Regions from separate parts of the Streptosporangium sp. NPDC006013 genome, predicted to be linked through region 2. Evidence: riboswitches for the same ligand, from Rfam matches in the RefSeq annotation. Region 2 holds a riboswitch; the other holds the start of a gene.

Region 1 (14,355 bases), on a different contig from region 2:
GCCCCTCGGTCCTCTCCGCGATCTCCGCCAGCCACTGCAGGCTGGTGAGGAGCAGGGGCGGCGTCTGGAGGTATCCGGCGACGTTGTCGTTGGGCAGCAGAGCCCGGCCGCCGAGGAGCGCGGCGGTCCGGCCGTCGCCCGGCGTGGCGACCGGTGGGTTGTAGGTCTCCATGGGGAGCCGGGTCAGCTCGCTGAAACCGGGCAACCTGGCCGGGTCGAACCGTCCGACGACGCGGGACTTGAGGTCCCCGGTGTAGCGTTTGGAGACCGCCCTGCGGTTCAGCGTGCGGAACTGGGTGTCGGATGCCCCGACCGTCGCGCCCGGGAAGTCCTTGGCCATGCCCGCCACCCCCGAGAACCACGGATCCTTCCAGACACCGGCCCCGTTCCGCACCGGGAGCGCGGCGAGCTCACGCGCTCCCCGCTGCCGGTACTCGACGGGCCCGGATGCCCAGTACCTCGTCAACGGCACGTAGTGCCCGTCCGACAGGTCCGACCACCGGTCGAGCATCGACTCGTAGACCTGTCCGGCGTCGAGGGTGAGACGCCTGACCTCCTCGCCCCGGTTCGCGGTGAGATAGGGCAGGAGCCTCTTGGCCGGCACGCCCTCGGCGACCTTCTCGGCCGCCTCGGCGGGCAGCCGCCGGATCACGACCTCGTCCTGCTGGTCCGCGTAGGGCACCGAGGCCGCGATCAGCGGGATCTCGTTGGGATCGTCCCTGGCCGCCTTCGCCGTGAGGTAACGTCCCTCGACCATCGCCCCCGCCAACCCGGCCAGCCGGGCCTCGGCATCCGGGTCGACGGCCGCGAGCACGAACGGGAACTCCTGGTAGAGCGGCACGCCCGCCTGGCCGGGCTTCAATCCGTTCCAGAAGTATCCGTCACCGTTGCCCAGACCGGTCCGCGTGGACCAGTAGCCGCGGTCGGGGAGCATCCGCTCGGAGGGGAAGGGGCTGGTCCTCGCCGGGTCCTGCGACCAGCCGAGCGAGGTCGCCAACCGGACCCGCCGGCCGCCGGGCAGTTCCTCCTCGGCCGCCTCGACGTACTCGCCCCCGTCCATGACCTCTGTGAAGTCGAGCGTGACGGGGCGGCGGGTGACGTACTCGTACCGGGGCTGCAGGAACGGGATCCGGGTGAGGCCCCGGTCGGTGACCCGGGTGCGCTCCACGCGCAGCATCGTGCGGTCGCCCTCGTGCAGCAGGTCCGTCACGTCGACCCGGACGCTTGCCTTGTGCACGACATGACCGATCATGCCGATCGGGGCGGCGACCTCGACGCCGTTGATCCGCTTGATCTGCTCGTACTGGTCGAAGGTGATCCCCCCGAAGATGCCCGACAGGTAGTTGGCGCGGACCAGCCCCTGCGACCGCTCGATGGCGGTGGCCGAGTTCTCCGGGCGGACCAGGATGTCGTACTGCGCCCGGAAGTTCTCCCCGACGGTGCCGATGATCTCCAGGCGCTGGGTCTCCGCGGTGCCGGTCAGCACGGTGAAGCCCGTCGCCGCGATCACGATGCCGAGCAGCAGCACCAGCGCCCGGCCGATCCGGTGCCGCAGCTGGGACAGCACTAGGCGGATCATCCGAGGCGCCCGATCCGGTCGAGCACGCCCTCGGTGGGCGTCACCCGATCATCGCCGACGATCCTGCCGTCCCGCATCCGGACCACCCGGTCACAGGCCGCCGCCACCTCGGGATTGTGCGTGGCGACCAGCATGGTCATGCCGTACTCCTCCCGGACCGACAGCAGCAGGTCGACGATCTCCTGGCCGGTGACGCTGTCGAGGTTGCCGGTGGGCTCGTCCGCCAGGAGCAGGGGCGGGTGGGCGATCAGCGCCCGGGCGATCGCCACCCGCTGCAACTGCCCGCCGGAGAGCTCGCCGGGCAGCGCCCGCTCCCGGTCGGCCAGCCCGACCGCGGCGAGCAGCTCCCTGGCGCGGGCCCGGCGGTCGAAGCCCACCCTGCGCGGCAGCACGGGGGCGAGCACGTTGTCCAGCAGGCTCAGCGCCGGGAGCAGGTGGAAGCGCTGGAAGACGAAGCCCACCGCGCGCCGGTGCCGGTCGAGACCCCGGCGCCCGAGATCGTCGACGCGCTTCCCTCCGACGTGGATCTCGCCCCCGTCGGGGAGATCCATCGCACCGACGAGATGGAGGAGCGTGGACTTGCCCGCTCCCGAGGGCCCGGTGAACGCGACCGCCTGACCGGCCTCGACCTCCAGGCCGACCTCGTCGAGTGCCCTGGTGGAGCCATGGACGCGGCTGACGCCTCGCAGGCTGACTTCAACGCTCATGGCCGATACATTGTCACAATGTACGAGGGTCCGTGAAGCTCCTATCTTGTGACAATGTAGGAATCATGCCACTTAGCCATGCCGTGCTCACCCTGCTGGCCGACGGGCCCAGCCACGGCTACGAACTCAAGGCCCGGTTCGAGGCGGCGGTCGGCCCCCAGTGGGGCGGCCTCAACATCGGGCACCTGTACCAGATCCTGGACCGGCTGGTCAGGGACGGCCACGTGACCCGCAGCCACGTGACCCAGAGCGACCGCCCGGACAAGACGCTGTACCGGCTGACCGAGAGCGGCGCCGGTGAGCTGCGGGATTGGGCGGGCGCTCCCTGGGTCCGCTCGTCGGGGTTCCGGGACGAACTGTTCCTCAAGCTGCTCGCGGCCACCCGGCTGGGCACGGACGCACTCGGCTCGTTCGTGTCCGCTCAGCGCCAGGCCTACCTCTCGGACCTGGCGGCGCTGACACGCCTGCGCCGCGAACAGGACGACCCTCTGGTGTCCCTGCTCATCGACGCGGCCATCGCGCACACCAGAGCCGACCTGCAGATCGTCGACGGCGCCGAGGAGCGCCTGGCGGCGATGGCCACCGCCGGCGCGGACGTGCACGCCGTAAGGCCCGAGGGCGATGGTCTCCGGGCACTGGGCGAGGGGGCCTGATCCCGGCCGGCAGGCGCGAGGGGATTTCGCTCGGCCGGTGCGGGCGGTTAGGCTGGCCTGCGACACCGATGAACCCCGCGCGGGAGAGTGTCCTGACATCCAGGCCAGGACCCCTGAAGGAGCAAGCCCTCCCCGCGAACCTCTCAAGGCAAAGGACCGTGCGGGTAGGTGCCTCTGGAAAGCAGGTCCCACGACCTCGCCGAAGGTGAAAGTCCGGCAAAACCCGGATGAAACTCTCAGGCACCAATGACAGAGGGGGAGGATGATCTCATCTGTCCCTTGTCTGAGGTGCGAACATGTCCCGACCTACGCCGCTGCGCGGCGTGCACGAGTCCCTCGGCGCGACGCTGACCGACTTCGCGGGCTGGCTGATGCCGCTCCGCTACGGCAGCGAGTCCGCCGAGCACAACGCGGTCCGCCAGGCGGCCGGCCTGTTCGACCTCTCCCACATGGGTGAGATCTTCGTGACCGGCCCGCAGGCCGCCGAGGCCCTCGACTACGCGCTGGTCGGCCACCTCTCCGCGCTGGCGCCCGGCCGCGCCCGCTACACGATGATCGTCGACGCCGGGGGCGGTGTGCTGGACGACCTGATCGTCTACCGGCTGGCCCCCGAAGAGTTCATGGTCGTCGCCAACGCCTCCAACTACCCCCGGGTGGCCGCCGAGCTGACCGAGCGCGCCAAGGACTTCGACGCCGCGGTGCGGGACCGCTCCGAGGAGTACGCGCTGGTCGCCGTCCAGGGGCCGCGCTCGGTGGAGATCCTGAGCACTCTCACCGACGCCGACCTGGACGGGCTCGGGTACTACGCGGGCCTGCCCGCCGTGGTGGCCGGACACGAGGTCCTCGTCGCCCGCACCGGATACACCGGCGAGGACGGCTTCGAGCTGTTCGTCGCGGCCTCGGCGGCGGAACCCCTCTGGACCGCCCTCACCGAGGCGGGCGCGCCGCACGGGCTGGTCCCCGCCGGCCTGTCCGCGCGCGACACCCTCCGCCTGGAGGCGGGCATGCCGCTCTACGGCAACGAACTCTCCGCGGACCTCACTCCGTTCGACGCCGGGCTCGGCCGTGTGGTGAGGTTTGACAAGCCGGGCGACTTCGTCGGCCGGGCCGCCCTCGAACCGCTCAGGGACGTCCCACCGGCCCGTCGTCTGGTCGGCCTGGTCGCGAGCGGCCGCAGGGTGCCCCGGCACGGGTATCCGGTGGTGGTCGCCGATGACGGCACGGTCGCCGGGGAGGTCACCAGCGGGGCGCCCTCCCAGACACTGGGCAGGCCCATCGCCATGGCCTACGTGGACAGCGGCCTGTCGTCGGGGCTGGCCGTCGACATCCGGGGCAGCCGCGAGCCGGTCGAGGTCGTCGAACTGCCTTTCTACAGGAGGAAAAAATGAGCAGCATTCCCGAGGACCTGCGCTACACCAAGGAACACGAGTGGATCGGCGGCGTCGACGACGGCCTGACCCTCACCGTGGGCATCACCGCCTACGCCGCCGAGGCGCTGGGCGACGTGGTCTACGTGCAGGTACCCGAGGTCGGCGCGTCGATCGCCACCGGTGACGCCGTCGGCGAGGTCGAGTCGACCAAGTCGGTGAGTGACATCTTCGCGCCGGTCACCGGCGAGGTCATGGAGGTCAACCAGGCGGTCGTGGACGACCCCTCGCTGGTCAACAGCGACTCCTACGGCGACGGCTGGCTGTTCCGGGTACGTCTTGAGGGCTCCGCCGACGACCTGCTGTCGCCGGAGGAGTACACCGCGCTCACCTCGGGTGAGTCATAAGTTCGACGCCTCGCGTCACGGTCACGCGCGTCCCCGGGCGCGCGTGACCGTCCACGCTGGAAGGATTCAGATGACGATCAGTGTCTTCGATCTCTTCAAGATCGGAATCGGCCCGTCCAGCTCGCACACCGGCGGCCCGATGGCCGCCGCCCACAGGTTCGCCCGGGGCCTGCACCGGGACGGGCTGCTGGAGAAGACCGCGCGGGTGAGCGCCATCCTGTACGGCTCGCTCGGGCTGACCGGCAAGGGCCACGGCAGCGACAAGGCGGTGCTGCTCGGCCTGTCGGGCGAGAAACCCGAGCTGGTCGACGTCGACACGGTCGACGAGCGACTGGCCGCCATGCGCGCCTCGGGCACCGTCCGCCTGTACGGCTCCCACGAGATCCCCTTCGTCATCGGCGAGGACCTCGTCTTCGAACGCAAGATCTCGCTCCCCCACCACCCCAACGGCATGCGCTTCACCGCCCTGTCGGAGTCCGGCGAGACGCTGCGCGAGAAGGTCTACTACTCGGTGGGCGGCGGCTTCGTCGTCGACGAGAACGCCACCGGCGCCGACCGGATCAAACCCGACGACACGGTCCTGCCGTACCCCTTCACCACGGCCGCGGAGCTGCTCGCCCAGTGCGCGGAGACCGGGCTGTCGATCTCCGGGCTGATGCTGGAGAACGAACGGGCGTTCGGCCGCACCGAGGCCGAGATCCGCGCCCAGTTGCTCGTCCTGTGGCAGGTCATGAGCGAGTGCGTGCGACGGGGCATCGGCAAGGAGGGCGTGCTGCCCGGCGGCCTGAAGGTCCGCCGCCGCGCCCACCAGCTCCACCGGCAGCTGCGGAGCGAGCCGGGAGAGAAGGACTCGCTGCAGACGATGGACTGGGTCTCGCTGTTCGCCCTCGCGGTCAACGAGGAGAACGCCGCCGGCGGCCGGATCGTCACCGCGCCCACCAACGGCGCCGCGGGCATCATCCCCGCCGTGCTCACCTACTACGACCGCTTCGTCCGCGAATCCGATGACGAGGGGGTGATCCGCTTCCTGCTGACCGCGGGGGCGATCGGCGTGCTGTTCAAGGAGAACGCCTCCATCTCCGGGGCCGAGGTGGGCTGCCAGGGTGAGGTCGGCTCCGCCTGCTCGATGGCCGCCGCCGGGCTCACCGAGGTGATGGGCGGCACCCCCGAGCAGGTCGAGAACGCCGCCGAGATCGGCATCGAGCACAACCTGGGGCTGACCTGCGACCCGATCGGCGGCCTGGTGCAGATCCCGTGCATCGAGCGCAACGCCGTCGCCTCGATCAAGGCCATCGCCGCGGCCAGGATCGCGCTGCGCGGCGACGGCCGCCACTTCGTCTCGCTGGACAAGGCCATCAAGACGATGCGCGACACCGGCCGCGACATGCTCGACAAGTACAAGGAGACCAGCCGCGGCGGGCTCGCGGTGAACGTCATCGAGTGCTGAACGCCTCCCCGGATACGCGCTTCAGATGAGGAACGCCGCATAGAACTCGATCACCACCAAATTTCGCATCACATATGGGCCCCTCCCATCCCGCGCCTATGCTGGGTGGCCATGTCCGCGGGACTCGGGAGGTCGTGGTGGTAACGGGAACGCACCCGGCGGACCGTGCCTCGCGGGTGCTCCGTTTCTTCGGGGCACACTGGCTCTTCATCACCGCCCTGCTGGCCGGCGGCTGCCTGCGCGCCCTGGCCGTGCTCGGCTACCGGCCCGCCCTGTGGTTCTGGGCCGACTCCTTCGTCTACCTGAACGCCGGGCTCGACCCTCGCCCCCTGGAGTCCCGTCCTGCGGGCTACTCGCTGTTCCTGTGGATCCTCAAGCCGCTGGCCAGCGTCCAGGCCGTGGTCGTCGTCCAGCACCTGCTCGGGCTGGCCGTGGCGCTCTGCGTCTACCTGCTGCTGCGCAGGCTGGGCCGCCTGCCGGGATGGGGCGCGACGCTCGCCGCGCTGCCGGTGCTGCTGGACGCCCACCAGGTCCAGCTCGAACACCTCGTCATGGCGGACCTGCTCTTCCAGTTCCTGGCGGTGCTGGCGGTCACCCTGCTGCTGTGGCGGCAACGCCCGGCCGCCTGGGTCGCGGCGCTGGCCGGCCTGCTGCTGGCCGCCGCGACGGTCACCCGGACCATCGGGCTGCCGCTGATCGCCGTGGCGCTGGTCTGCCTGGTGATCCGCCGGGCCGGGTGGCGGGCGGTCGTCTCCGCGACCCTGACCGCCGCCATCGGCCTGGGCTCGTACGCCGCCTGGTTCGAATCCGAGCACGGCAGCTACGCGCTGACCCGGGGCAGCACCTTCCTGTGGGCACGGACGATGACCTTCGCCGACTGCGCCAGGATCCAGCCGACCGGCCCCGAGACGGCCCTGTGCCCCGTCGAACCGGTGGGACAGCGCGCGGCGCCGCCGGTCTACATCTGGGACGGCGCCTCACCGCTGAACAAGGTCAAGGGCAGCTGGGCCGAGCGCGACGCGCTCGCCGGCGCCTTCGCCACCCAGGCCATCAAGGCCCAGCCGCTGGACTTCCTGCGGGCGGGCCTCGACGACGCGGTCCACATCTTCGACTGGACCCGGCGCGTCTACCCGACCCCCGGACCGCAGAGCGCCTACATATTCCCCGACACGCTGCGCCCCTTCCCCACCGGGGCCGCCTCGCAGGGGAAGACCGCCGAGCAACTGACCGTGGCCTACCAGGGCGCCTCGGGAGCGCCGACGATGGCCGAGCCGTACGCGGGCTGGTTGCGCGGCTACCAGGAGTACGGCTTCGTGCGCGGCCCGTTCCTCGCGGTGATCTGCCTGATCGGCCTGGTCGGCGTGCTGATGCGGCTGCGGCGGCTCGGCGGCGCGGTGCTGCTGCCCTGGGCCGCGGGGACCATGCTGCTGATCCTGCCGCCCTTCATCGCGGCCTTCGACCACCGCTACGTGGTGCCCGCGCTCCCGCTGCTCTGCCTGGCCGCCGGGCTGGCCTTCGGCGTCCGGCACCAGGAGAGTGCCTCCGAGGAACCGGCGGAGCAGGAACCGGACTTCGAACCGGACTCCGAACCGGACTACGGCAGGGCCGTCGAGCGGCCGGTGTACGCGAGCCCCGTCGCGGAGCCGGCGTACGACAGGTCAGCGGCGGCGGACGTGCAGACGAACCATCGCGCCGAGTTCTACCTCCCCGAGAGCCCGTCTGACCTTCCCCACCGCGTCCTTGTTCAGCCGCGCCACGAGCCTGCCGACATCGGTCCCCGGCGCGCAGCCCACACTGATTCGCAACCGCTCGTGCCTTACGTACCTGACCCGAATCCGGACGAGCCCTTCGACTTCTTTAAGGGCAACAGCGAGCATGGCGGTCCCCGTTCCGGTCCGCCCGCCCCACCGTCCCCAGCCCAGGGCGTGTAGCAGCCACCGCACCGCCAGCAGCGCGAGCACCACCAGCAGCAGCGCGACCAGCCAGCCCAGCCACGGATGCGCGGCCAGCCACCCGGGGAACCCCCCGCGCACGAGCCTGGCCCCGGGCGGCTGACCGGGCAGGTCGCCACGTCCCCGCAGGAAGGCGTAGAGACCGGTGCAGACCAGCACCGCGCCGGTGACGGCCAGGCCGATCCGGTTGCCGAGATACGGTCTCATCTGACCCTCCGCCTGCGCAGCCGCACCACGACGTCGCCCGCGCACATCGCGCCCAGGCCCGCCATCCGGTCGCCCACCGCCGCGCCCACCCCGCGCAGCACCGGCCCGGTCCGCTCGGCCTCGGTGAACACGGTGACCTCGACGATCCGCGACGCGAGCCGGACCCGTGCCCCGCTCACCTCCTCCACCGACGCCGCCGCCTCCCCCAGCGTGCGGCAGAGCCCGGACCTGGTGATCCCGATCACCATGTGCGGATCTCCCGACTCCAGCGGCACCAGCCTGGGTCGTCCCGGCAGGGCCGCGAGCCCGAGCATCAGCAGGCCCGCCGCCATGGCGAGCACCGCCATGGCGAACACGACGGGGTCCGACCAGCTCCACGAGCCGGCCCCGTTGACGAGCCGCCGGTAGGGCATTCGCGCGACGGGCGACTCCATCAGCAGGCCCACGGTCACCGAGGCCGAGACCGACAGCACGACGGACGCCACCAGCGCCGCCGGCACGCCCGCCGGGGTCCTCCCCGGCCGAAGCAGCCGCACCGACCTGCGGCGGACCTCCTGAAACTGCTCGGCCGCCCTGCCTCCCGCGCTCCCGGTGCTCCCCGAGCCCGCCAGGACGTCCTGGAGAGTAGTCGTCATTCGGTCAGGTGTACGCGTTCCGGCGGGGTCGAGGCCGGGATCAACCGCCCTCTTGCGCGATCTTGGGACCCTCCTGGCGGGAGCATTGAGCACCCCTCCAGCAACATGAACACTACTCATATTCTTTCGAGCCGGGTTATCCTGCGAACATGGACGACCTCCAGCGCTACAACCGGGCCACCGCACACCTGGATCCCCCCTTCGCCGTCCTCGACCTGCCCGCCCTGCGCGCCAACGCCGAGGGAATGCTCCACCGGGCTCACGGCAAGCCGATCAGGGTCGCGAGCAAGTCCATCAGGTCCCGGGCCGTGCTCGAACGAATCCTCGCCATGGACGGCTTCACCGGGATCATGGCCTTCACCCTCCCCGAGGCCCTCTGGCTGGTCTCCACCGGGATGCGGAACGTGCTCGTCGCCTACCCCACGGTGGACCGCGCCGCGCTCACCGAGCTGGCCGCCGAACCACTCGCCGCACGGGAAATCACCATCATGGTGGACCGGATCGACCACCTCGACCTCGTCGACTCCGCCGTCGCCGGCGTCCACGACCGCCAGGAGATCCGGCTCTGCCTCGACATCGACGCGGGCTACCTCGCCTTCGGCGGCCGGTTCCGGGCGGGCGTCCGCCGCTCCCCCATCCGCGAGAGCGACCAGGCCGCCGACCTGGCCACCCAGATCGCCAAACGCCCCGGATTCCGCCTCGTGGGCGTGATGGCGTACGAGGCGCAGATCGCCGGGGTCGGCGACGACCCCCCCGGCAAGCCCGCCCTCACCCGGGCCATCCGCCTGATGCAGACCCGCTCCCAGCGCGAGCTGATCACCCGCAGGGGCCGGATCGTCCAGGCCGTCCGCCAGATCACCGACCTGGAGTTCGTCAACGGCGGCGGCACCGGCAGCATCGAGAAGACCGCCAGGGAAAGAGCCATCACCGAGATCGCCGCCGGATCCGGCTTCTTCCACCCCCGCCTGTTCGACTTCTACCGGGGCTTCGGCGGCCACCCCGCCGCCCTCTTCGCCCTGCCCGTCGTACGCCGCCCCGCACCCGGCGTCGTCACGGTCCTCGGCGGTGGCTACCCGGCCTCCGGCGCCCCCGGCGCCGACCGCCTGCCCCAGCCCTACCTGCCGTGCGGGCTGCGATACGACCCCAACGAGGGAGCCGGCGAGGTCCAGACCCCCCTGGTCGGACAGGCCGCCGAGGACCTGCGCACCGGCGACCGGGTCTGGTTCAGGCACGCCAAGGCCGGCGAGCTCTGCGAGCGCTTCGCCGGCCTGCACCTGATCGACGGGGACAGGGTCGTGGACGAGGTCCCCACCTACCGGGGCGAGGGCCGCACCTTCCTCTGACCCGCCACCCGTACACGCGGAGCGGACACCTCGCCCACCGGCGGGTGCCCGCTCGTGTCTCATCCCCCACCCTCCGGCCCCGGAAGCCCGCGCTGCCCCGCGCCCGGAGAGGCCCCCGTACGGGGCTCAGCGGAAACCTCTAGAAGCCCAGATCGAGCTCGTACCACCTGCTGCACTTGTAGGTGGACCAACCCCGGTAGCTGATCTGGCAGGTCTTCACCCGCACCTCGCTGACATCGTGCGCCGTGACGCGGAAGTACTTGGTGTCGTCATAGCCGCACTGCTTCACTCGCTTGATGACATTCCAGTCCTCGTCATCGGACGAGGCGGCCTGCACCTCGAAGTAGGCACACCGCCCGCCCCGGGCCAGCGAACGCCGGTCACCGTCGTACAGCCCGCCCCGCAGCACGAACGTGTTCTCGTCCTCGTCGTCGCCCTCGACCGAGTATTCGGCCTCGACCGTGGCCAGCCCGTTCCTGGACTCCTGGTCGAAGCTGTCGTCGAAGTCACGCGCGGCCGACGCCGGCGCCGACGCCGCGAAGGCGGCCGGAGCCACCGTCAGCATGAGACCGGTGGTCGCCGCCACCGCGACCGCAGCGCGAATGATGCTTTTCACGGATTTACCCTCCCTTTTCCTTGCTCGCAATATTCCGCGAGCAAGGAAAAGGGCACATGAGTAAACCCCTACTCAATTCGGGGCCGCCGATCACCGGCGACGGCGCCGCCACAACATGATCACCGCACTGACCGCCAGCACCGCACCCACACCGATCAGGATCGGCGCCAGCTCAGGCCGATCGTCCGCCCACAGGTCCTCAGGCTCGCCCTCGGCCCTGACCGGCCTCGGCCCCGCCACACCGCCCACCAGATCACCCACCTGGGCGACAAAATGCTCGGCATTCGCCCTGACCTTCGCCACGCCACGCTCCGCGACCCGCTTGGGGTTCACCCGGTCCGCGATGGCGTCCACCGTCTGGGCCAACTCCGCGCGCGTGCGCTCGATCTGCCGCTCCAACTCCGCGGGATCGGTGTCCGCCATGGCTCTCCTCCCCTACTCCTTGACATCGATCAGTCTGTCAGGTCCGGCCTACCCACGGCACTTCGGACAGGCCGGTAAGTTGACCTGGGAACCATTCCTCGGAGGGACATCATGAAACTCGAGCCGGGCGACGCCGCCCCGGACTTCACGCTTCCGGCCGCCGACGGCACCACCGTGTCGCTTGAGCAGTACCGCGGCAGGCGCGTCATCCTCTACTTCTACCCCGCCGCGATGACCCCGGGCTGCACCAAACAGGCCTGCGACTTCCGCGACAGCCTGGCCTCGCTCGGCTCGGCCGGCCTCGCCGTGCTCGGCGTCTCGAAGGACACCCCCGCCAAGCTCGCCAAGTTCGTCGAGCGCGACGCCCTGACCTTTCCGCTCCTGTCCGACCCCGCGCTGGAGGTCCACAAGGCCTACGACGCCTACGGGGAGAAGATGATGTACGGCAAGACGACGGTCGGGGTCATCCGCTCCACCTTTGTCATCGACGCCGACGGCAAGATCGAGAAAGCTCTCTACAACGTGAAGGCGACCGGCCACGTGGCCCGGCTCCGCCGCGAACTCGGCGTCGATTAAATCCCTTTTTTAGCCATTTATCATGACGTGGGCACGCGTCGAGAATTGTCACACCCGTTACCTAGACTTGACGCGTGCCCGTCAAATACAAATACACCCCCGAAATGCTGGCGGAGGCCGCGGCCGACTCCCTCAGCATCGCCGACGTCCTCCGCCGCCTCGGCATCACCATCGCGGGCGGCAATTACACCCACATCAGCCGCCAGCTGAAGCGCTTCGGAATCGACACGTCACACTTTCGCAGGGTCTCCCCCAACAGAGGGAAGCCCTCACCACGACGCAGTCGCCCGGAACAGGTTCTCGCCATACGGTCGGAGGGCAGCCCGCGCTCGAACCCCGGGCAGCTCAGGCGCAGCTTGATCGAGATCGGGATGCCATACCGCTGCGCGGGCTGTAGGATCGAGGGCGCCTGGCAAGGTCAGGCATTGATACTGCACGTTGACCACATCAATGGCAACTGGCTGGACAACAGAAAAGAAAACCTGCGCTTTCTCTGCCCCAATTGCCATTCACAGACAGAGAATTTCGCAGGCAAGAATAGGGGTCGTAGCCCAACGGCAGAGGCAACGGTTTTAGGTACCGTCCAGAGCGGGTTCAAATCCCGTCGACCCCACAAAACAATTCAAAGCCAACCGGTCGACATGAAGTCGATAGACACCAGCATAACAATATCGGCCCAGGATTCATTCTTCATAGAATATTGCCGGACCGAAAGACGCTTCGCGTCGAGATCTGCGGTCATACGCAGATCCATTCAATTACTGCGCGAATCCGTCCTCGCGGAAGACCGTGCCGCCGCGTCCGGTGTGGCGGGTGAGGCCGGGGATGCAAGTTCGGGTGGCTTCGGTGAGTCACCCGCGTGAGCTCCGGTCGACCGCTCGTGGAACCGGCGTCGCCCGGAACGGCGCGATGTCCACCGCTGGACGGGAAAACCCTGTGGACCCGCGCGGGTAAGCGGGTGATTCGGGTGAGATCACCGAAGCATCCGAGCGGGCGCGGAGCGGTATCCGGTGTGGCGGTTCTATCCGGTGTGGCGGGGGAACGGGGAAAAACGTCAGGTCGCGCGGCGTGATCTAAATGCCGCGCGACCCAGCGTCGTTGTGACTGATCATCACAAACTGTCTCCCTTTACTCACCCCGGAGGGTGCTCCCATAAACCATGGTGCCGCAGGGGCCGTAAAGGCTCTGTAAGTCGTGCCGGATGTGCGACCTGGGTCGTACATCGGGCTCCCCCTTCAGGGGGAAGGGCGGTGATCTGCGTATACGTATCGTGGTGGTGTGTTCGGCAGATTACGCGCCTGGAGCAGGCGCCATCCCGGGATTACGGACGCGCTGTGGCTGAGCCCGTTCCTGCTGGTCTCGGTGCTCAATATCTGGGCCGTCGGGACGGGTGACCTGGTGGCGTTGGGGGCGACGAGGCTTGGGGCGTGGGGGTTCGCGGGGCTGGGGTTGTTGCTGTTCGTGCCGCTGCTCTGGTTGCGGCAGCGTCCCGTCACGGTCTTCGTGATCATCTCGCTGACCTGTTTCCTGCAGTGGCTTCTCGGTGTGCAGCCCTTGTTCTTCAATGTCTCGGTGCTCGTCGCCATGTACGGTGTGGCATCGCGGCGCCCGCTGCGCTGGGCGGTCGGCGCGGGTCTGGTGGTGGAGCTGGGGCTGGCTCTGGCGTTCGCGCGGTTGGCGCCGGAACTCGAGGTGAGTCCCTTCGCCACGGCCTCGGCGTTCGCGGTGGCGATCTGGATCGCGGGGATCTACGCGAACACCCGTCGCCGCTATCTGGAGGGGTTGGAGGAGCGGGCCGAGCGGGCGGAGCGGGAGCGTGATCAGCAGGCCCGGTTGGCGGCGGCGGCGGAGCGGGCTCGGATCGCCCGTGAGCTGCACGATGTGGTCGCGCACAATGTGAGCGTGATGATCGTTCAGGCGGACGGGGCGGGTTATGCGATCGAGCATGATCCGGAGCAGGCGCGTCAGGCGATGCGGGCGGTCTCGGCGACGGGGCGCGGGGCGCTGGCGGAGATGCGGCGGATGGTGGGTGTGTTGCGGGCCGATGGTGTGCAGGAGGAGTACGCTCCGCAGCCGAGCCTGTCGCAGTTGGACGATCTGGTGGCGCGGGTGCGTGCGTCCGGGCTGCCGGTGGAGTTTCGGGTGCTCGGGGTGCCGCGGAAGCTTCCTGAGGGGGAGCAGTTGACCGTCTATCGGATCGTGCAGGAGGCGCTCACCAATACTCTCAAGCACGGCGGTCCGGAGAGCAGGGCCGTGGTGGAGATGGAGTACGGCGTGCGGGAGTTGCTGTTGCGGGTGACCGACGACGGTCGTGGTGCCGCGGCGGCGCAGCATGAGGGCGGGCACGGCCTGGTCGGCATGCGGGAGCGGGTCGCACTGTTCGGTGGGAGTGTGGAGGCGAGGCCCGGTCCCGGTGGCGGTTTCCGGGTGGTGGCGCGGCTGC
Region 2 (14,355 bases):
GCGACGGCTGGGCGACGCGCTCCAGGTGGAGGCGATGGCCATCTACCACCACCTGCCCCGCGGCAAGGACGCCCTCATGGACGCGCTGGCCGAGCATGTCACCACGGTCCACGTCGAGCCCGGCGAGAGCTGGCAGGAGAGCGCGAGGGCCTGGTGCCGGGCGAGCCGCGCCGCGCTCAGGGAGCACCCGGGGGTGCTGGCGCTGGCCCTGACCAAGCCCCCGAGGGGCCGGGCCGCGATCGCGATCAGGGAGCAGACCGACCAGCTGGCCGACGCGGGGCTGACCGACGCGGCCGGAGCGGTGCGGGCACTGAGGGCCTACGTCTTCGGCGCGGTGGCGGTGGAGGTGCAGCAGTCGGGCTGGGCCGAGCCCTCCGGCGACGAGAACGAGCCATGGCGCCCCCCTTCACAGGGAGGCGGCAGCCCCGGGGCGGACGCCGATTTCGAGTACGGGCTGGACGCACTCCTGGCCGGCCTGGGCACGCGGTAACCGGTAGGACGCGGAGGCCCACATCGATGCACGTCAGGAAGTTGTAACCGATCGTTTACCTGACTCGCGGCGTGTCGCGCTTGGCCGAATATCCTTATATGAGGCATGCTGTGTTATAGGTCACATCCCCTGATAAAGCCCTGACGGACTGGCCCTCTAGCAGTTCGTAAACAGTCCTAACGGGCTATGTCGCCGAGGTGCGATCGATCGCACACTTGATCTGCTTGATGTGCGAGCCTCGCTCTATCAGGGCTCGCATGGCCATATGTCAACATTCAGATGCTCGTCCCCCGTCATGCGTGGGAACGGAGACCCATCGGTGACGGTGCCCGCCGGATGTCCGATGCCCATCCCGTACCCGGCGTGACCCGGGCGAGCCGACACGAGAGATCCGGAGGCACGCCGATGTGCCCGCACGAGCCGTCCTGTCCGCCCGCTGAGGCGCTGGACCGCGAAGCCGCCCGCACCATGGCGGCCCACCCCGAGCAGGGCTGGAGCCTGCTCTGCAACGGTGTGGTGCTGTTCGAAGACACCGGCGAGCTCCTCCCCGACGGCGCCGTCATCGAGCCACACCGGCCACTGGCCGGCGTCGCCTGACGACACTCACACGGGCTCACACGGGCCCGGCCGCATCCTCGCGTCGAGCCATTCGGCGACCACCTCGCCCACCCTGGCGGGGTCCTTCCCGAGGTCGTGGCCCTGTCCCGGCAGCACGACCAGGCGCGCGGCATCCGCCGCTTCGGGCACGCCGAACGGATCGCGGTCTCCGTTCACCACCAGCACATCCACACCCGCCGCGCGCAGCTCCCCGGCGCGTGACCGCTCCGGCTTGCCCGGCGGGTGCAGCGGGAAGGCCAGCGCGACGACCACGCGGGCCCCGACCCGCCGGGCCGTACGGCAGGCGACCCTGGCCCCGTTGCTCCTCCCGCCCTGCGCGAGCGGCAGCCCCGGGTAGCGCTCGCGCAGGACGGCCACCAGCGTCTCCCACGCCTCGTCCTGTCTGGCCGCCGAGCCCGGCGCGCGGGCACCGCGCATCCGGAACGGCTGGAGCACCCGCGCGACGGTCCCGCCGGCCGCCGTCACGGCGTCCCGCACCGCCAGCAGGTCGGGGGCGTCCACTCCCCCGGCCGAGCCGTGGGTGAGCACCAGCAGGAAGCGCGGGGAGGCCACCTCGTCGATCTCCACCAGGGCCGGGCCGTGCGGAGTCGCGATCTCCAGGGGCGGGACGGTACCCGGGCGGGACATGGGCTCGGAGACGGACACGGATCTCGTCCTAACGACTGATGCCTGACGGCAGGGCGAAGGAGAACAATCGAAGGGTGCAGGACTACCAAGATATCCGCCAGGACATGCGGGCCACTCTCGAGGCCCGCCGTGATCTCGGGCCGGAGTACGAGACCGCCCTCATCGAGTCGTTCGTGTCCCGCCTGGACGCGACCATCACCCAGCGGGTGCGGGCCGAGATGCACGCCACCGGGATAGGCGGGACACCGCCGCGCAAGGCCGGGAACTCCTCGATCCCGATCGCGCTCGCCTCGATGGGCATGGGCATCCCGCTGACCGCCATCGCGGCGTCCGAGGCGGGCAGCGCCGGGTTGCTGCTGGCCTGGGGCGGCATCATCGCGATCAACGTCGCCCACGCCCTGAGCCGCCGGCGGGAGCGCGACTGACCGTTCCGGGCCCCGGAAGGAGCGGCGCGGGTTCCCTGAGCGACCAGCGTCCCGCCGGGTGCGCTCCGGTCACACCGGACACCGCCCCCGAAGCCCTGGCATGGACGTCCCAGGGGTTCAGACGTCGCGGCCCCGGCGGAGGCGGACCTCACCGGCGAGGTCGGCGTCGGCGCTGTCGAGGCCGTAGCGCCAAACGCGCTCGGCGTCCTCGCCGCGTCCTCTGAGCGGGAGCGTGCGGGCCAGGAGCTCGATGGCCAGCGCGCCGGTCTCGACGTCGCCGCCCTCCTCGATCGCACCGGAGAACTCGGCGCAGGCCAGCTCCAGGTGGGCGATGCCGAGCATCACCCGCAGCCTCGGCACCTCGGCCGCGTCCGGCACCGAGAGCGCCTCCAGCAGCACCTGGGCGGCCTCCCCCGGCTCACCCTCCTCGATGAGCGCCTCCGCCAGCCGCTGAGCGGCCCGAGGGGCGATCTCCGGGTCGCCGGTGGCCAGCGCGTCACGCAGCGACCGTTCGGCCTCCGCCGCGTCCGTGGCGAGCCTGGCGAGGGCCATGTGCGCCGACGGGACGTAGGCGGGGTGGCCGGCGCCCAGCGCGGCCTGCCAGGCGGCGCGGGCCTGGTCGGCCATCCCCGCCCTTTCGAAGCTCCCCGCGAGCAGGCAGGCGGCCTGGGCGGCGAACTCCGGGTGCCCTGTCGCCAGTGCGGTGCGCGCGGCCGCGCGGGAGCCCGGCACGTCTCCGCGCTCCTGGAGCACCACGGCGAGGCCCACCGCCGCCTGTGCCCGATCGGGCTCGTCGGGGTCGGCGGCCAGCTCCGCGAAGATCACGGCGGCGCCGTCGAGGTCGCCGGACTCGGCCAGTCTTCGCGCGGTGTCCAAGGGACGGGTGTCCACCTCAGGCATGCAGGGTCCTTCCCGGATACGGAGACGCCCCGAGCCTAACGACTCGGGGCGCCGTCCGTCCTCCCGCATTCCCTACGGATACGTGGTTCTCGCGAGACGCGGGCCGCGGTGCGGATCAGTCTTCGTACGCCTCCAGGGGAGGGCAGGAGCACACCAGGTTGCGGTCGCCGTAGGCCTGGTCGATGCGGCGGACCGGCGACCAGTACTTGCCCTCGCGCAGCGAGGGCAGCGGGTAGGCCGCCTCGGTGCGGGTGTAGGGGTGCTCCCACTCGTCGGCGACGAGGCTGCCGGCCGTGTGCGGGGCGTTGCGCAGCGGGTTGTCGACCCTGTCGTAGGCGCCGGAGGCGACCTTCTCGATCTCACCGCGAATCGCGATCATCGCCTCGCAGAACCGGTCGAGCTCGGCCAGGTCCTCGCTCTCGGTCGGCTCGATCATCAGCGTGCCGGCCACCGGGAAGGACATGGTCGGCGCGTGGAACCCGTAGTCGACGAGGCGCTTGGCCACGTCGTCGACCGTCACCCCGGTCTCCTTGGTGATCTGGCGCAGATCGATGATGCACTCGTGGGCGACGAGGCCGCCGCGGCCGGTGTAGAGAACCGGGTAGTGGGGACCGAGCCTGCGGGCCAGATAGTTGGCCGACAGGATGGCCTGCTCGGTGGCCGCCTTCAGCCCGTCGGCACCCATCATCCGGATGTAGGCCCAGGAGATGGGCAGGATGCCCGCGGAGCCGTACGGGGCGGCCGAGACCGGGCCGACCGCCGAGCCGCCGCGCAGCGGGTGACCGGGCAGGTAGTCGGCCAGGTGGGCGCGGACCGCGACCGGGCCGACACCGGGGCCGCCGCCGCCGTGCGGGATGCAGAAGGTCTTGTGCAGGTTGAGGTGGGAGACGTCCGCCCCGAACTCGCCCGGCCTGGCCAGGCCGACGAGTGCGTTGAGGTTGGCGCCGTCGACGTAGACCTGCCCGCCGGCCTCGTGCACCAGCTCGCAGACATCGACGATCGTCTCCTCGTACACGCCGTGCGTGGACGGGTAGGTCACCATGATCGCGGCAAGCCGGTCGCGGTGCTTTTCGATCTTCGCGACGAGGTCGTCGAGGTCCACGTTGCCGTTGTCGTCGCAGGCGACCACGGCGACGCGCATGCCGGCCATCACCGCGCTGGCGGCGTTGGTACCGTGCGCGGACGAGGGGATCAGGCAGACGTCACGATCCGACTCGCCACGCGCCGTGTGGTAGGCGCGGATCGCCAGGAGGCCGGCGAACTCGCCCTGGGAGCCGGCGTTCGGCTGGATCGACACGGCGTCATAACCGGTGACCTCGGCCAGCCAGCGCTCCAGCTCCCCGATCAGCTCGGCGTAGCCCGCCGCCTGGTCCTCCGGCGCGTACGGGTGCAGCCCGGCGAACTCCGGCCAGGTGATCGGCTCCATCTCGGTGGTCGCGTTGAGCTTCATGGTGCAGGAGCCCAGCGGGATCATCGACCGGTCCAGCGCGACGTCCTTGTCCTGGAGCCTGCGCAGGTAGCGCAGCATGGCCGTCTCGGAGCGGTGGCTGTGGAAGACCGGGTGGGTGAGGTAGTCGCCGACCCGCGCCAGCGCGCCGGGCAGCGCGTCGTGCGCGGCGGCGTCCAGGTCGGCCAGCACGGTGCCGCTGACCTCGAAGGCGGCCAGGACCTGCTCCAGATGGAGAACCTCGGTCCTCTCGTCGCAGGTGACGCCCACGTGGTCGGCGTCGACCAGGCGCAGGTTGACGCCGTTCTCCCGGGCCGCGGCGACGACTCCGGCGGCACGCCCGGGCACGCGGGCGAGCACGGTGTCGAAGAAGGTGTCGTGGACCACCTCGACGCCGCCCTGGCGCAGCCCCTCGGCGAGCACGACGGCGTGCCGGTGGATGCGGCGGCCGATCCTGCGCAGGCCCTCGGGGCCGTGGTAGACGGCGTACATGCCGGCGATCACGGCGAGCAGCACCTGCGCGGTGCAGATGTTGCTGGTGGCCTTCTCCCGGCGGATGTGCTGCTCGCGGGTCTGGAGTGCGAGCCGGTAGGCGGGGCGTCCCTCGACATCCTGGGAGACGCCGACCAGGCGGCCGGGCAGCTGGCGCTGGAGGCCGTCACGGACCGCCATGTAGGCGGCGTGCGGACCGCCGAAGCCGAGGGGGACGCCGAAGCGCTGCGAGGAGCCGACCGCGATGTCGGCGCCGAGCTCGCCCGGCGCGGCCAGGAGGGTGAGGGCGAGCAGGTCGGCGGCGGCGACCACCTGGGCACCGCACGCGTGGGCGGCGTCGGCGATGGCGCGGAAGTCGCGAATCCTGCCGCTGGCGCCGGGGTACTGCACGAGCACGCCGAAGCAGTCGGGGAGCCCTCCGGTGAAGTCGCTCTCGACCAGCTCGATGCCGAGCGGCTCGGCACGGGTGCGCAACACCGCCTTGGTCTGCGGCAGCGCGTCGGCGTCGACCACGAACACCTTCGACGAGGTGCGGCCCGCGCGGCGGGCCAGGGTCATCGCCTCGGCCGCGGCGGTGGCCTCGTCCAGCAGGGAGGCCCCCGCGACGTCGAGGGCGGTCAGGTCGGAGACGACGGTCTGGAAGTTGATCAGGGCCTCCAGCCGGCCCTGGGAGATCTCCGGCTGGTAGGGCGTGTACGCGGTGTACCAGCCCGGGTTCTCCAGGAGGTTGCGGCGGATGACACCCGGGGTGATCGTGTCGTGGTAGCCCAGGCCGATCATCGAGGTGAGCACGGTGTTACGCCCGGCGAGGACCCGCAGCTCGGCGAGGGCCTCGGACTCCCCTGCCGCCGGGGGCAGACCCAGCCGGGCGAAGGAGCGGATCGCCTCGGGCACGGCCACCGCGACCAGGTCGGCGACGGAGGCGAATCCGACCGCCTCCAGCATGCGGGTCTGGGCGGCGTCGTCGGGCCCGATGTGACGGGTCGCGAACGGCGGAGGGGCGAGTTCGCTGAGCGATGACAGATCGGTCATGAGAAGCCTCTCGGGCGGGGTGGAGACCGGTGCTGGGCGCGGGCATATGCCGGTTCTCCCCCTCTGTCATCACGACTGTCATCACGACGTGGTCGCTACCTGAGAGCTTCACCTGCCCTTGCCGGGAGGCTTGCACCGTCGGTGAGACGCACCTGGCGGGCGCGTCTGCTTTCCAGAGTTGCCTCGTCCGTGCGGTACAGGGTGCCTGAGAGATTCCGGGGAGGTTGCTCCTTCGGCGCCCCGATCGCGGTCGGGGTCTCTCCCGCACAGGGTCAACGGCGAATCCGAGTTTACCCGGTTCGTCGTGCTCTGCGACGACGGGCCAACTCATCGGCCTGATGATCGCCTAAAGGGCCTCCGCCCGACTCCGCGCGTTCGCCGGGAAGATCCGCGAGAGAGCCCTCCACCTCCTGCCACACCCGTCCCAGCGCGATACCGAAGACTCCCTGGCCCCCCTGGAGCAGGTCGATGACCTCGTCCGGCGAGGTGCACTCGTAGACGCTCACCCCGTCGCTCATCAGAGTGATCTGGGCCAGGTCGTTGACGCCCCGCTCCCGCAGGTGCTGCACGGCGATGCGGATCTGCTGGAGGGAGACACCGGTGTCGAGAAGGCGCTTGACAACCTTGAGGACCAGAATGTCACGGAAGCCGTACAGCCTCTGGGAGCCGGAGCCGTGGGCGGCTCTCACGGTGGGCTCGACCAGGCCGGTGCGTGCCCAGTAGTCGAGTTGCCGGTAGGTGATTCCTGCCGCCGAACAGGCCGTCGGCCCCCTGTAGCCGATGTCGGCGGGCACTTTCACCGGTTGCCCGTCGAACAGCAGACCCTCTTCACCCGCGCGCTGACGTGCCGACTGGCGCCGTTCCGGGTCATCCTGGTCGGCGTTTCTACCCTCGCCGCTGCTGACCGCCACGCGGACCTCCGGCTTTCTCTCATCCCACGGCCTGATCTGGGGGTTTACGCACGACCGCAGGTTTCACTTGCACCGTAGGACTGGGGCCAAGTCCAGTCAACGACCCCACCCGGCGCGTCGTGAAGCGTAAATGCACCGAAATTCCTACCCCGCGCGGCCGAAGTCCTCGGGCGTGATCGTGTCAAGGAACTCCCTGAACTTCTCCACCTCGTCCTCCTGGTCGTCAGGGATGATCACCCCTGCCTCCCGTACCACATCCTCACTCGCGAAGATACGTGCACCGGTGCGAAGTGCCAAGGCGATCGAGTCGGAAGGGCGCGCGCTCACCTCGACCCCGTTGGAGAACACGAGATCCGCGAAGAAGATACCGTCGCGTAAGGCGACGATGTTGACAGTGTTCAACCTGACTCCGAGCCCTTCGAGCACGTCCCGGAACAGGTCATGGGTAAGTGGCCGGGGTGGTGGTTCCTCGGCCTGGGCCATGGCGATCGCCGTGGCTTCCGTCATGCCGATCCAGATAGGTAGGTAACGCTCCCCATGCGTCTCTTTCAGCAGGACGATCGGCTGGTTGGAGGGCATTTCAACTCGAACGCCCACGACCTCCATCTGCAACACGGGCTGCTCCGTCTTCGCTGGATTCCGACCGGTTTGTTCAACGTAACACTCGTGGGGGTACGAGTGCCTGGTCAGGCTCTCACCGGCCCAGTGCCCCACGGACTCCGGAACGCAGCAACGAGGCGTGCAATTCCAGCAGGAGACCGGAGATCTCCCTCGCCGTCTCGTCCGCCTGGTCGATCGCGCCGGGGCCGCGACGGCGCAGCAGCGGGGCGACGGCCTGTTCCACCAGCCCCGCCTCGCGTTCCGCGGCGGCCTTGACCGCCCGCAGGTGGCGGGCACGCAGGCCGAAGGCGGCCAGGGCGCCCACACTGCGGGCCACGACCAGTGCCTCGGCGTCGTAGTAGCGGGCCACGGCGGCCAGCAGACCGTAGTCCTCCAGCTCGGTGAGGGTCTCCTCGTCGAGCTCGGCGGCGGCGAGGAACTCCTCGCGGGTGAGGCGGACCTCGGGGGGCGCGTCGTCGGGGACGGCGCGCGGCCGGGCCGCCGGGCGCTCCTCGCGGTCGGCCGCCTCCAGATGATCCTTGATCACGCGCAGCGGCAGGTAGCGATCACGCTGCTCGCTGAGGATGTAGCGGAGCCGCTCGACGTCGGCGTAGGTGAACTTGCGATAGCCGGAGGGACTGCGCTCCGGCTCGATCAGCCCCTCGCCCTCCAGGAAGCGAATCTTGGAGATGCTGACGTCGGGGAACTCGCCCTGCAGGAGAGCGAGCACCTCCCCGATGCTCATGTGCGCACGAGCGGCCTGCGAGCTCATCATCCTCCAGCGGCGCCGCGGGTGAGGAAGACGAGGCGGAACTTACCGATCTGCACCTCGTCCCCGCCGTACAGCGGGACCTCCTCGATGCGCTCACGATTGACGTACGTGCCGTTCAGGCTACCGACGTCGCGGACCGTGAAGACACCGCCGCCGCGCCGGTAGAACTCCACGTGACGGCGCGAGACCGTGATGTCGTCGAGGAAGATGTCGCTCTCGGGGTGGCGGCCCACGGTGGTGAGGTCGCTGTCGAGCAGGAACCGACTGCCGGCGTTGGGGCCGCGCATCGCGACCAGCAACGCGGTGCCGGCGGGCAACTGCTCAACGGCCTGCCGCTCGGCGAGAAGCGTCTCACCGGTCTCCGCCTCGTAGGCCTCGATCCCGGAGAGGGAGATCGTCGATGTGCTGTCTCCGGGGGTGTCGGACCTGGTAAGCGGCGACCCGCATCGTGAACAGAAACGGGCATCCTCAGGATTGGCATGACCGCACTGCGTGCAGTAGACGCTCGGCATCGATCGGCTCGGCCTCCTACCGCGAAGACGCGGCAACGGTGCTCAGTGATGCGCGCCTCGCTTCTTCGCTTCTCAAGTGTTTTCTCAGACTGCGAATGCCGCAACATACAGTGATGAGGCGCGAAGGTCAAGGTTGACGCTGAACCGCGGGTACGGTCGGTGACAAAGTTACAGGGGACGCTGCCCCTGGTCCATGGCGCCGCGCGGTATTTGTCGCGCGGGCCGCCTCAACCGCCGGCGGCCTCCTCCACCACCCGCGCCCAGCGCTCGATCAGGGTCTGGGCGGAGTCGACGTCGAACCCCTCGGCCCACAGGTGGGTCACCGCCTCGGTCGGGTCGGGCAGCACCAGGGTCCAGCTGCCGTCCTCCGCGACGACCCGCACCCCGTCGGTGGTGTCGATGCGGTGGTGCTCGGCGGCCTCGATGACCGAGCGCATCACCGCCCCCTTGGCCGCCCACGGAGTCGGCACGGTACGGCGCAGCAGCTTGGCCTCGGGTATCCTGGCGTCGATCTGGCTGAGCGAGAGCCGGGTCCTGGCGACCAGTCCGAGCAGGCGCAGGAACACCGCCAGGCCGTCCACCGTGGGGCCGAACTCGGGCACGATGAAACCACCGCGCCCGTCGGCCGCGAAGATCATCTCCGGACCCCTGGCGGCGGCGGTGAGCGCGTCGATCGCGGTGGACGTCCACTCGGCCTGGACCCCGTGGAACCTGCAGACCTGCTCGGCCACCCGGGTGGTGGTGACCGGCAGTGCCACCCTGCCGCCGCGGCGCTCGGCCGCGACCAGGTCGAGCACCACCAGCAGGGCGCGCTCCTCGCTGATCAGCTGGCCCATCTCGTCCACCAGCGCGACCCGCTCCCCCACCGGGTCGAAACGCACGCCGAAGGCCGCCCTGGAGGAGCTGACGAGCTCCGACAGGCGCTGCAGGTCGCGGCGGCGCTCGGCGAGGGTCTCGGTGGGCGAGGCGTCGTCCAGCCGGTTGTTGACGGTCAGCACGTCCACCCCGACCCGGCCGAGCAGGCTGGGCAGCACCAGCGAGGAGGTGCCTCCCGCGCAGTCGACCACGACCTTCATGTCGGCGTCGCGGACCCCGTTGATGTCGACCAGGCGTAGCAGCTCGTGCGTGTAGTCCTCCACCGCCCTGGCGGGGAAGCTCAGCTCGGCGATCTCGCCGGGGAAGGCGCGGCGGAACTCCTGCCGGGAGAAGACCCGGTCCAGCTTGCGCTGGGCCGGCGGCGACAGGTCCGCGCCGTGCTCGTCCATGAAGACGATGTCGACGCTCTGCGGGTCGCCGGGGGTGGTGCGCAGCGCGATGCCGCCTACCGCGTTCTCCCTGGCGGTGTGGAAGCGTGCCACGGGGAGCGGGGACGCCTCCAGGTCGAGCACGTTGATCGCGCTGGCGTTGAGGGCGCTGATCACGGCCCGCTTCAGCGCCCGCGCCGCGCGGGAGGAGTCGCGGGAGGTGATGACCGAGGCGCCCTTCTTCAGGGTGGTGGCGTAGGCGCTGGCGAGCCGCACGCACAGCTCGGGTGTGATCTCCACGTTGACCAGCCCCGAGACCCCACGGGGGCCGAACAGGTTGCGCTGGGCGCGCGGCTCCCAGATGACGCTGTTGTTGATCACCGCCCCGGCCTCGATGGTCTTGAACGGGTAGATCTTGACGCCGGAGGAGATGTACGCCTCGGCCTCGATGATGCACTCGTCGCCGATGACGGCGCCCTCCTCGACCCTGGCCGCGGTCATCAGGTCGGTGTTCTTGCCGATCACGCAGCCGCGCAGGTGGGCGCTGGGCCCGATGTAGACGTTGTCGTGGACGACCGCGCGGTGCAGGAAGGCCCCCTCCCTGACCACCGCGTTGCTGCCCAGCACGGTGTACTCGCGCAGCTCGGCCCCCGCCTCGACCTTGGCGTAGTCGCCGACGTAGAGCGGGCCCTTGAGGACGGCGTCGGTGTCGACCGAGGCTCCCTCGGCCACCCAGACGCCCGGCGAGACCTCGAAGGCGTCGATGTCGACCTTGACCCGGCCCGACAGGACGTCGGCCTGGGCCTTGAGGTAGCTCTCGTGGGTGCCGACGTCCTCCCAGTAGCCGTCGGCCACGTAGCCGTACAGCGGGGCTCCGCGCTCCAGCAGCCGGGGGAACACGTCTCCCGACCAGTCGACGGACTCCCCCGCCGCGATCTCGTCGAGGACCTCGGGCTCCATCACGTAGATGCCGGTGTTGACGGTGTCGGAGAAGACCTGGCCCCAGGTGGGCTTCTCCAGGAAGCGCTCCACCCGCCCCTGGTCGTCGACGATGACGATGCCGAACTCCAGCGGGTTGGGAACGCGCTTGAGCCCGATCGTGACCATCGCGCCGTTCTCGCGGTGGAAGCGGATCATGTCCGTCAGGTCGATGTCCGTCAGCGCGTCGCCGGAGATGACCAGGAAGCGGTCGTCGCGCAGCCGGTCCGCGGCGTTCTTGACGCTGCCCGCGGTGCCGAGCGGCGTGTCCTCGGTGGCGTAGTACAGGCTCATGCCGAGCTCGTCGCCGTCGCCGAAGTAGTTGCGGACCAGGGCCGCCAGGAACTGCACGGTGACCACCGTCTCGGTGAAACCGTGCCGTTTCAGGAGGCGCAGCACGTGCTCCATGATCGGCCGATTGATCACGGGCAGGAGAGGCTTGGGCTGGTTCGCGGTCATCGGCCGGAGCCGTGTACCCTCCCCGCCCGCCATGACGACGGCCTTCACAGATCACCTCTTAAGGCGTTTGGCCTCGCTTGTCAGCTGACGCACCTGTACCCAATACAGCACTCCGGACCACCAGTACAGACCTGTGCCCCAGATCGCCAGGGACCAGCCGACGATCCGGGCGGGATCGGCGTACCAGGCGTCGTGGTGGGCGAGGAAGAGCAGGGGGAAGGCGTAGAGGAGGTTGGCTGTGGCGGCCTTGCCGAGGAAGTGCACGGGCAACGCCGGGCCGTAGCCGAGGCGGCGCAGGATGAGCGGGATGCCCAGCAGCATCACGTCGCGCAGCGGGATGGCCAGTGCCAGCCACCAGGGGATGATCTCGCGCATGGCGAGGCCGAACAGGGTGGCCAGGATGTAGAGCCGGTCGGCCAGCGGGTCGAGCAGGCGGCCGAGCCGGCTGGTCTGGTTCCAGGCGCGGGCGATCTTACCGTCGAGCCAGTCGGAGAACCCCGCCAGCATCAGCAGCGCGACGGCCCAGCCGTCGGCCTTCGGGCCCAGCACCAGCCAGAGGAAGACCGGCACCCCCAGAAGCCTGGCCAGGCTCAACGCGTTGGGAACCGTCCAGATTCGATCTTCGGCTCCCGATGCTTCCGGATTCACCGGTCTGTCTCCCTCCCCGTGCCTGATGCCGACCCTACCCGTGCGGGGCTCACACGGACCGTACGGCCGTCCGGCGGGGGCACGGGCGCCGGGGCGTCAGGCGCGGGACCAGGGGGCGCCCAGGGGCGCGACAGGGCCCGGGGAGGCGGCCGGAGGGAGGCGGGAGGAGTGCGGGGAACCACGCCGCCGCGGCCGTGCGGCGGCGTGGTTCCGATCGGCGGCGTCACCCGATCCGGGCGGCGCCGTCCGGATCAGGAGCGGCGCACGGCGGCGCCGGGGGACCAGGCCCAGACGAGCACGGCGACGGTCATCCCGAACAGGGCCAGCCCGCTGGGGACGTGGGTGCCGAGCGCCTCCCAGCTGAAGTGCTGTGCCATACCGACCAGGAAGAGGCCGACGCTGGCCAGCGCCGGCCAGCCGGCACCTCGCCCGGGACGCCAGACCATGGCGGCCACGACGATCTGCAGCAGCGCGATCAGATGCACCACCATCCCGGCCAGTACGTGGGTCTCGGCCAGCGCCTCCCCGCCGCGCACCGCCTGGCCGGCGAACGAGGCGGCGGCGATGAGGCCGGCCGCCTGGGCGACGACCAGGATGCGCAGGCCGTACAGCAGGCCCGCGGGGACCAGGCGATCCTCCGTCGGTTTCCGCGGGGAGATGACCTCCTGCATGTGATGTGTCCTTACCTTGGATGACTGGTTCGGAACACATCGTGGCCGCGGGGCATCCACCCGGTCGTCACCCTGGGGGCTGACCTCGCCGTCCACCTCTTGGCGGATTCTCCGTCCGGTGCGCGTTCACCCCTCGAGGGCACCGCCTCCCGCGCGGCCGAAAATCGTATCGGATGACGCGCGCGACGCCCCGGCGCACCCCTTACGCTTCACAGCATGACCAATGACACCACGCTCTTTCTTGGGCAGTGGATTCGCTCGCCGGGCACCGTCGGAGCGGTGGCGCCGAGCTCGCGGCGGCTTGCCGAGGCGGTGGCCTCGCCGGTCCCCCACCGGGGAGATCCGGTGATCGTCGAACTCGGCCCGGGCACCGGTGTGTTCACCGCGGAGATCCAGCGCAGGCTGGGAGGCCGGGGGCACCACATGGCCGTCGAGATCAACCCCAGGCTGGCCGATTTCCTCGCCGCCAGGAACCCCGGGGTGGACGTCGTGACCGATGACGCGGCACGGCTGCCTCAGTTGCTGCGGGAGCGTGGTCTCGCCAGGGCCGACGTGATCGTGAGCGGGCTCCCCTGGGCCGCGTTCTCCGACGAGACACAGGGCCGCCTGCTGGACGCGGTCACCGCGATCATGGGTCCGCACACGGCCTTCACCACCTTCGCCTACAGCTTCGCCAAGCACCTTCCTCCCGCGCGGCGTTTCAGGAAGCGCCTGATCGACACCTTCGAGGAGGTCGTCGCGGGCCGCACGGTGTGGGGCAACGTACCGCCTGCCTTCGTCTACCACACGCGCAGGCCGCGCCTGGACGCCGTCCAGCAGAACTGATCCCCGCGTCCCGGTGGCCCTGGAGGCTTACCGAACTTCGTTCTACGATTGCACGCGCAACTAGAATGGAGTTGGTCACCGTGGACTTCACACTTCCGGAGAGCGCCCTCGCCGTCCAACGCGGCGTCGGCGACATCTGCGCGCGCTACGACCTGGACTACTGGCAGCGGTGCGAGAGCGAGAAACGCTGGCCGGAGGAGGTCTGGCAGGATCTGGCCAAGGGCGGCTGGCTCGGCCTGGCCGTGCCCGAGGAGTACGGAGGCGGCGGTCAGGGCCTGCTGGAGCTGGCCGTGGCCACCGAGACCCTGTCGGCCTCCGGCTCGGCCGGCGGTTCGGCGTTCACCTACGTGCTCACCCCCGGGTTCGGCGCCATGACCCTGGCCAGGCACGGCAGCCCCTGGCAGCGCGACGAACTGCTGCCCAGGCTGGCCACCGGCGAGCTGGAGACCTGTTTCGCGCTGACCGAGCCCGACGCCGGGTCCAACGCCCTGGGCATCTCCACCTCCGCCCGTCGCGACGGGGCGGAGTTCGTCGTCAACGGCCAGAAGATCTGGATCACCGGCGTGCAGCGCGCCACCTGGATGCTCCTGGTCACCCGGACCATCCCGGCCGCCGAGGCCAAGCCCCGCACCAACGGCCTGACCGTCCTGCTGGTGAACGTCCCCGAGGCCGTCGCGGCCGGCCGGCTCTCCTTCCAGCCGATC

The links. Region 2 has a riboswitch for glycine ahead of gcvP (aminomethyl-transferring glycine dehydrogenase). Riboswitches for the same ligand answer to the same signal wherever they lie in the genome.
Region 1: it holds a riboswitch for glycine, as region 2 does, so the genes downstream of both, gcvT (glycine cleavage system aminomethyltransferase GcvT) here and gcvP (aminomethyl-transferring glycine dehydrogenase) in region 2, are expected to answer to the same signal.

The regions. Positions count from the first base shown of each region.
Region 1 is NZ_JBEXUE010000153.1:4,889-19,243, reverse strand. It holds partial or broken gene ABZ260_RS23205 (FtsX-like permease family protein) at 1-1,579, opposite strand, end outside; gene ABZ260_RS23200 (ABC transporter ATP-binding protein) at 1,576-2,286, opposite strand; gene ABZ260_RS23195 (PadR family transcriptional regulator) at 2,352-2,939, shown strand; glycine riboswitch at 3,010-3,108, shown strand; glycine riboswitch at 3,111-3,195, shown strand; gene gcvT (glycine cleavage system aminomethyltransferase GcvT) at 3,236-4,327, shown strand; gene gcvH (glycine cleavage system protein GcvH) at 4,324-4,713, shown strand; gene ABZ260_RS23180 (L-serine ammonia-lyase) at 4,784-6,160, shown strand; gene ABZ260_RS23175 (hypothetical protein) at 6,298-8,091, shown strand; gene ABZ260_RS23170 (DUF6286 domain-containing protein) at 8,316-8,954, opposite strand; gene ABZ260_RS23165 (amino acid deaminase/aldolase) at 9,104-10,297, shown strand; gene ABZ260_RS23160 (hypothetical protein) at 10,437-10,913, opposite strand; gene ABZ260_RS23155 (DUF3618 domain-containing protein) at 11,004-11,336, opposite strand; gene bcp (thioredoxin-dependent thiol peroxidase) at 11,448-11,912, shown strand; partial or broken gene ABZ260_RS23145 (HNH endonuclease) at 12,017-12,424, shown strand; tRNA gene ABZ260_RS23140 (tRNA-Leu) at 12,453-12,525, shown strand; gene ABZ260_RS23135 (sensor histidine kinase) at 13,191-14,355, shown strand, end outside.
Region 2 is NZ_JBEXUE010000075.1:13,965-28,319, reverse strand. It holds gene ABZ260_RS14545 (TetR/AcrR family transcriptional regulator C-terminal domain-containing protein) at 1-490, shown strand, start outside; gene ABZ260_RS14540 (DUF5999 family protein) at 896-1,087, shown strand; gene ABZ260_RS14535 (alpha/beta family hydrolase) at 1,094-1,735, opposite strand; gene ABZ260_RS14530 (hypothetical protein) at 1,810-2,160, shown strand; gene ABZ260_RS14525 (hypothetical protein) at 2,278-3,060, opposite strand; gene gcvP (aminomethyl-transferring glycine dehydrogenase) at 3,176-6,031, opposite strand; glycine riboswitch at 6,214-6,306, opposite strand; gene ABZ260_RS14515 (MerR family transcriptional regulator) at 6,322-6,942, opposite strand; gene ABZ260_RS14510 (bifunctional nuclease family protein) at 7,087-7,557, opposite strand; gene ABZ260_RS14505 (MerR family transcriptional regulator) at 7,637-8,314, opposite strand; gene ABZ260_RS14500 (FHA domain-containing protein) at 8,314-8,826, opposite strand; gene ABZ260_RS14495 (mannose-1-phosphate guanyltransferase) at 9,054-11,555, opposite strand; gene ABZ260_RS14490 (CDP-alcohol phosphatidyltransferase family protein) at 11,559-12,155, opposite strand; gene ABZ260_RS14485 (hypothetical protein) at 12,407-12,826, opposite strand; gene ABZ260_RS14480 (SAM-dependent methyltransferase) at 13,043-13,651, shown strand; gene ABZ260_RS14475 (acyl-CoA dehydrogenase family protein) at 13,732-14,355, shown strand, end outside.